Regions from separate parts of the Brevibacillus sp. AG162 genome, predicted to be linked through region 1. Evidence: riboswitches for the same ligand, from Rfam matches in the RefSeq annotation. Region 1 holds a riboswitch; the other holds the start of a gene.
What was found. A riboswitch is a leader RNA that binds a small molecule or an ion and turns the genes downstream of it on or off. The one in region 1 is predicted to bind FMN.
Positions count from the first base shown of each region.

Region 1 (3,831 bases):
TATCCCTGTGTGTGTACTTCCTTCATCGATGGACACGGTAAAAGCCGTTCCTTGCTTGTCTGTATTGGCATTCACCATCGGATGAAGCTGCAAGCGCGTCGCGTGCTCTTCTGTCACCGGTACGCAAACGAGTCCTCTCCCATGAGTAACCATGAAGTTGATCATTTCAGGAGTAGCCGCTTCGGCCATGCAGACAAAATCTCCTTCGTTTTCCCGATCCTCATCATCTACCACGATGACCGCCTTGCCCTGACGCAAATCTTCCAATGCTTCTTCTATGCGATGAAACATGCTTTCTCCCTCCTACTCACGCGAAGCCGTTTTCCTGCAAAAAGGCTAGACTGAGCCCGCCAGATTTTTCTGTACCGCCATGGTTTTGATAACCTAACAAACGCTCCACATATTTACCGATGACATCTGTTTCGAGATTCACCAAGTCCCCAGGTCGTCTGTCTGCAAGGCTCGTATTCGCCAGCGTATGCGGAATGATCGAAACGGTAAAACCGCTATCGTTTACGTCCACCACGGTGAGACTGATGCCATCTATACAAATCGATCCACGGGTAATAACGTACTTCAATAGCAGCGGTTTGGCCTCAATCCGAAACACGACAGCATTCGCATTTACCTCTCGTGAAACAACCGTTCCGGTCCCATCCACATGTCCGGAGACGATATGCCCGCCAAAACGATCCCCCAGCCGCATCGCTCTCTCCAAATTGACCCGTTGTCCGCTGCGTAATTGGCTCAAGCTCGTCTTGTTCATCGTCTCCGGCATCACATCGACGCTAAACTGACGATTGGTATAAGAAGTAACCGTAAGGCAAATGCCATTGACCGAAATACTGTCGCCGAGCTTCACCCCTTCGAGTACCTGCTGTGCGCGGATAACCAGTCGACTCGCCTGTTCGTTCCCTTGAATCGATTCCAACACGCCCACTTCTTCGACCAGTCCCGTGAACATGCTCTCTCCTCCTCACTTGCTACGTCTGATCCTCCCATTGTGGGTACCCGATAATCTGTACATCGTCTTTCCCGATCGATGTGATCGTGACATTCGTCAGTTGTACTGCTTCTCCCATCGTCGCAAAGCCTTGACCACCGAATGGCGAGGGCGCGCCGCTTCCTCCGATCAGCTTTAGCGCGATATGGCTCACGACCTTTTGAATCGCTCTCGCCTGCAAAAAGGAGCCGTTTACTTCCTGCCCGCCTTCCACAAGCAACGAGGTGATCCCCAGCTCTCCCAACGTATCCAGTACCTTTTCCACGCGAATTGGCTCTGCCGTTGTGATGACATTTACTCCGTTTGCCGTGAGCAGCTCCTGTTTTTCCCTTGGGGCGGCACCTGTCGTAAAGATCCATGTCTTCGCATCTGCATTCTGGACAACACGGGCATCCAGCGGCGTCCGTAAATAGCTGTCCAAAATCACGCGAACTGGCTGGCTTCCAAAACGCTGCTCTTCCTTGCGCGCCGTCAACAGTGGGTCGTCAGCGAGAATCGTTCCTACCCCAACCAGGATTGCATCGTGCTGCCTGCGCAGTTCATGCACCTCTGCCCGAGCCTCTGCTCCAGTAATCCACCGACTGTGTCCGGTGAACGAAGCGATTTTCCCGTCCAATGTACTGGCCGTCTTTACCGTCACAAATGGACGTCTGGTTTGGATGTAATGAAAAAAGACTTCATTGAGCGCCTTCGCTTCCTCTTCTCTCACGCCCACCGCCACTTCCAGCCCTGCTGCCCGCAGCATCTCGATTCCTCGTCCCGCCACTAGTGGATTCGGGTCGAGCGTAGCTACAACGACACGACTTACATCAGCTGCGATCAATGCCTCTGCACACGGCGGTGTTTTCCCGTAGTGACTGCAAGGCTCAAGCGTCACGTACGCCGTCGCGCCTTGCGCTTTTTCCCCAGCCATCCGCAGAGCATGCACCTCGGCATGCGGTTCGCCAGCGCGCAGATGCGCTCCCATCCCCACGATGGTTCCATCCTTCACAATCACAGCTCCGACCATGGGATTCGGGCTGGTTTGGCCTCGTACCGATCGTGCCAGCTCCAGCGCCAGATCCATGTACCTGCTGTCCTGTTCCATACCGCACTCCTTTCTGTTCCATCATTCCAGCCAACCACAACGCAAAAAGCCCTTGAAACTTCAAAGCGTTTCAGGGCATAGGGAAAGAAGCCTTACCTCATCCGTTTTTTGAAAAAAATAAATGAAGAAAGCACAAAAATCTTCTTCCATCCGGACTGTACCGTCGGCTCTGGTTTTTCACCAGATCAGTCGCTGCAAGCGTGGTCAGCGAGTCGCGGGCTCAGACGTCCGTACGTCATTACCGCCGGTCAGGAATTTCACCTTGCCCTGAAGATTGTCGCTATGAAGTTTTTACGAAAAACAAAAACACCCGTGATTAGTATGCTCAGGGCGTTGAGAAAGAAGCCTGACTTCAACCGTTTTTTGAAAAAACAGCGAAATAGGCCATTCCAAATACCTTCTCCCATCCGGACTGTACCGTCGGCCTTGGATTTGCACCAAGTCAGTCGCTATCAACTGCTTACGATAGCGAGTCGCGGGCTCAGACGTGCGTTCGTCATTACCGCCGGTCGGGAATTGCACCCTACCCTGAAGGCTGGTATTCAGTTATGCAAAGTATAGCACATTTTTCGTTATTGTCTGTAATCATTTATTGGGGAAGTGCACTTTACCCTTGCTCGCACTTTTCAAGAACGGTCAGGAGTTCTTTCAAATCATTTATGTACGCCTTTGGCACTACACCATTTTGCTCCATGTCCTGCTCGTTCCCTTGATAGGCAATAAAAGCAACTTGTCCGTCGCAGGCTGCCTTACCATCGATCCACGAATCCCCGATCATCGTCCAAGACGAAACAGGCCAATCTGGCTTGCGGCTGCGAATATAGTGAATGCCGGAGGGAGATGGCTTCAAGGTCGCCATCTGCTCGCGGGCGACGATTTCATCAAAATAAGAGGCGATTCCTGTCTCGTTCAAAGCCTCCTCTGCGGCGGCATAAGCGTTATTCGTCAGGATATACAGCTGATAGCGGTTCTTCAACTCCTCTAGCACTTCTACCGCGTGCTGCTCCAAAACAGCGCCATGCATCCCTTCCTTCTCGATCGCGGTTACCGCATCCCACATTGCTTGCTCCAGATCTCTCGTCATCTGCTCCGTTTTTCGCCCGATCTCAATGAGCTGCGATGCGGTATGCTTTTCCCACTCAAATGTAGAAGAAACGATCCCATTGTCCACCCATAGCTGAAAAATGGCCCACTTCATATCGGCAAAATTGATCCTGGATTGCAACAAGGTGTTGTCCATATCGAAAATAATGCCTTTTTGAAAGGTTCTGCTCATTTTGTGCCTCCTTTTTTGATAATACGCCATGCTGGTTCAAGTATGACGGAATAATCTGGTGTCTGCTCTTTCTCATTGATCTGGCTACTATCCTTTTTCCACAGTGACGCGGTCAAATACTCAATGCTGTTCTTTTGGCTTTGAGCAACGACTCCTCCCAGCATGGCCTCAGTCGCTGACATCCCGTCTTTGGCACAGACTACGCCAAGAATTTCCCCGTTCTCTAGAGCACCTAGGATATTTCGTTCACCCATATCCACGATCTTTGAGAAAAGCTTTACTGATATGGCTTCGTACGTCTGACTCTGCCCTGACTGATGAAAAATCGGATCGTGGTCCTTCTCCATGAAGGATTGATAATGATGCATGTCCTCCCAAAAAGCAAGGATACAAGCCTCCAACGGCTGATCCTGATTCCATCCGCCTATTTGTCCAAGAAAGCCTTCGATCCCTTCTAATGGTCGC
Region 1 is NZ_VFNO01000007.1:232,228-236,058, reverse strand. Features, by position in the region: gene FB479_RS21345 (bifunctional 3,4-dihydroxy-2-butanone-4-phosphate synthase/GTP cyclohydrolase II) at 1-291, opposite strand, end outside; gene FB479_RS21340 (riboflavin synthase) at 308-964, opposite strand; gene ribD (bifunctional diaminohydroxyphosphoribosylaminopyrimidine deaminase/5-amino-6-(5-phosphoribosylamino)uracil reductase RibD) at 984-2,090, opposite strand; FMN riboswitch at 2,225-2,369, opposite strand; FMN riboswitch at 2,482-2,630, opposite strand; gene FB479_RS21330 (HAD family hydrolase) at 2,698-3,366, opposite strand; gene FB479_RS21325 (YdbC family protein) at 3,363-3,831, opposite strand, start outside.

Region 2 (3,831 bases), on a different contig from region 1:
ATTTTTCCGTCGTGATCACAGGGGATGAGGTCACACATCCAAAGCCTCATCCAGAAGGTATTTTTACCGCTATGAACCAGCTAGGCGCAACGCCTGCGGAAACCATTTTCGTAGGCGATAGTGATGCTGACGTATTGGCTGGTCGAGCCGCTGGTTTGCGAACCGTCGGTGTGGATTGGCTTTTGGTTACACAAAAGTCTGGAAAATTCGATCCCGAGCCTGACTACCACTTTACGGATGTGCGAGCTTTTACCGATTGGATACTCGGACGATAGTTGAAAAAAGGGTGTGTCCTGCCGCCGAAGCGTGGACACACCCTTTGTTTGATTAATACGCCCTTCCGAACCAGACACTATGCTGTGACTCTTTGCCGCAGCAAATGCAGGCTTTCTTTTGTATAGGAGGCTCAAACGGGATGTTGCGAGAGGTGAACTTTGTTTCCTCTTTGATCTTCGATTCACAAGCATCATCCCCACACCAGCCAGCTAACACCCATCCGCTCGTCTTGTTTTCGCTCTCGTTTTTTGCAATATGAGCGGATAGCTGCTCCAGTGTATCGATCCCCAAATGTGAGTTCTCATCACGGAAGGCGAGTGCTTTTTGGAACATATTTTGCTGAATCTCTTCCAACAGTTGAACAACTGTCTGCGCGATACCTTCAAGTGAAACCGTCACCTTCTCCCCCGTATCACGACGAGCCAGAATTACTTGACCATTTTCCACGTCACGCGGGCCGAGCTCCAAACGCAGAGGAACTCCGCGCATTTCCCACTCATTGAACTTCCAGCCTGGTGTTTCTTCGCGAAGATCGGCACGGACACGCACGCCTGCAGTCTTGATCTCCTCAAAGAGTGGATCAAACGCCTCCATCACCTTCTCGCGCAGCTTCATCGGACCGACTGGGATCATAATAACCTGTGTCGGAGCCATGCGAGGCGGCAACACGAGACCGCGGTCATCGCCATGCACCATGATCATCGAACCAATCAGCCGCGTAGAGGTTCCCCATGATGTGGTGTGAACGTACTTGAACTGATTGTCACGATCCAAAAACTTGATTTCAAAGCCGCGCGCGAATTTATCGCCCAAATAGTGCGAGGTGCCCGCTTGCACTGCTTTGCCATCCTTCATCATCGCTTCAATGGAATACGTGTCGACAGCACCAGCAAAGCGTTCACTCGGTGTTTTTTGTCCCTTCCAAACCGGAATCGCCAGCTCCTGCTCGACGACCTCTCGGTAAATCTCCAGCATTTGCATCGTTTCCTGACGAGCTTCCTCCTCTGTCGCATGTGCCGTGTGGCCTTCCTGCCAGAGAAACTCCGATGTCCGCAAGAATGGTATTGTCCGCTTTTCCCAACGAAAAACGTTTGCCCATTGGTTGATTAATACAGGCAGGTCGCGGTAGCTCTGAATCCACTGGCTGTACATATGACCGATGATCGTCTCAGAGGTTGGACGTAGCGCCAGCTTTTCCTCTAGCGGCTCGCCCCCAGCCTCTGTTACCCAAGGCAGCTCTGGATTGAAGCCCTCGATATGCTCTTTTTCTTTTTGAAAGAAGGACTCGGGGATCAGCATCGGGAAATAGGCATTGCGATGCCCTGTCTCCTTGAAGCGCTTATTCATCGCCTCTTGAATTCGCTCCCATAGCTCGAAGCCATCCGGCTTGAACACGATGCAGCCGCGTACCGGTGTGTAGTCCATCAAATCCGCCTTTTTAATGGCATCGATGTACCAACGCGAAAAATCCTCCGATTGCGGTGTAATTTCTTTTACAAACGCTTTGTCCTCTTTCATCCGTCTACGCTCCTTTTTATTCTTACGTAAAATGCAAAAAATCCCCCATCCCTAAAAGGGACGGAGGATCAACTTCCGCGGTACCACCCTGATTGACTACAGCATACGCCATAGTCCTCTCGATAACCCGATAACGGTGGGCATCCGGCTCAGCTCTTCACCAGCGGCTTCAGGATGGGGGGCAGTTATCCTTTGCGTATCAGCCTTCCAGACTAGGGCCGACTCTCTGTTACGAGGGAATAGCTGCGGGTCCTTTCATAGCCTTTTGTGACTATCTATTAACTAAACATATTAGCGAGTCACATCGTGGTTGTCAATTGTTGATACGGGCAGCGATTCTGGAGCCGAGCTTCACGTAGATCGGATACGCAACCACTGAAATCATAACACCTTTGAAGAGATTGAATGGTACGATTCCGTACAGAACCAATGACCAGATACTTGTCGCATTGAACATGGTCAAAAGCTGTTCAATCGGCATTTGATAAAGCACAGCGTACGCAGGCAACAGCACATACGCATTTGCCACAGCCATGACAATCGTCATCAACAACGTTCCCAGAGCAAGACCCGTCAGGAAGCCTTTTTTGCCTTGGCCGAGACGCTGCATGTAGACAGCCGCAAAAATAAAGCTTGATCCTGCTACAACGTTTGCGAGCTCACCGATCAACAGACCGTCTGTATTTTTGAAGAGCATGTGCAGTGTATTTTTAAGTACCTCGATAATGACGCCGGCTACAGGTCCGTATATGAGTCCCCCGATCAATGCCGGGAGTGTACTGAAGTCGAGCTTCAAAAAGCTTGGCATCAGCGGAACAGGAACCTCGAGATACTGCAGAATAAATGCAACGGCCGCCAGCATGGGGATCGTCACCAGCTTTTGGGTTGCACGTGTGCGCGAAGAATGCAGCGCTGTTTCTTTCATGTTTACCATCTCCTCATTTTTCTACTCCTTCTTGAGGAATGGCAACAGTCGTTGTAAGCTCACACGTCTTGTTACACAAACAGAATAAACCCTGTGGCTATAGGTTCCACAGGGCATTTGCAAGCGTATGACAAAACCATGCGCAAATAAAAGGTACAAGAAACAAGAGGGCTGGCCTCTACGTTCTCATCCCGTTTGCACAGGCAAACAAGCACGTGTGATAAACGTACTGTCGTCATCCTTCTCCCATCCAGACTGTACTGTCGGCTCTGGAATCACACCAGATCCTGCACTCCGTCGCTACTTGCAGCTCGGGAGGCTCGCGGGCTTAACATGCACAAAGCATGATCACCGCCGGTCGGGAATTTCACCCTGCCCCGAAGGAATGTGTAGTTGTATACAGCATATTATACTGCTGTTTTTTGATTTGACAATAGAGGAAACTGCCAAAGCGACACTTTTTGTTTATTTTTCCGATTTGTTTAGTTGGTATAACAATAATCGGCTTGGTAGTTACCTTGACCAAAAAGAAATAGACCGCCCTTGAGTTGACACCTCAGCGGTCTATTTCACACCCAGATCTGAGCCGCACCCCTTTGCGGGAAGCGCCTATTGTACCGACCGTTCCGGTTGCCGCCGGGACGGTTTTTTTTACATTATGCTTTTAATATTACCACAACGACTTCAGATTATAAATCATCAAGAACCCGCTCCTCGATACTTCGTGACACCCCAGTTCCAAACGAGAAGCCCGATACCGAAGAAAATGACAGCCACTACCGGTGTCATTGCCGCATATGTGTACCAGACTTCCTTGCGCAAAAAGTATGCCGCCGGATAAACACCCACGAAGGCAAACGGCAGCACGTAGGTGAGCACAAAGCGAATAGCCTTGTTGTAAACGTCTACCGGATAGCGCCCATATTGCTGGATGTTGTAAATCATCGGGGCAATCCCTGTACGTGAGTCGGAAAAGAAGCTAACCGCAGCAATCGCGGTATACACGCCACCGTAAATCAATGCCCCGCTGATCGAGAGCCCGATAAAGATGAACACGTCGTACCAGTAAAACGACAAATCGAGTTGAATGGCAGCATACCCCATGATGATAA
Region 2 is NZ_VFNO01000009.1:10,175-14,005, forward strand. Features, by position in the region: gene FB479_RS22865 (HAD family hydrolase) at 1-275, shown strand, start outside; gene proS (proline--tRNA ligase) at 328-1,794, opposite strand; gene FB479_RS22875 (ECF transporter S component) at 2,108-2,719, opposite strand; FMN riboswitch at 2,954-3,108, opposite strand; gene FB479_RS22880 (ABC transporter permease) at 3,419-3,831, opposite strand, start outside.
Region 2: it holds a riboswitch for FMN, as region 1 does, so the genes downstream of both, FB479_RS22875 (ECF transporter S component) here and ribD (bifunctional diaminohydroxyphosphoribosylaminopyrimidine deaminase/5-amino-6-(5-phosphoribosylamino)uracil reductase RibD) in region 1, are expected to answer to the same signal.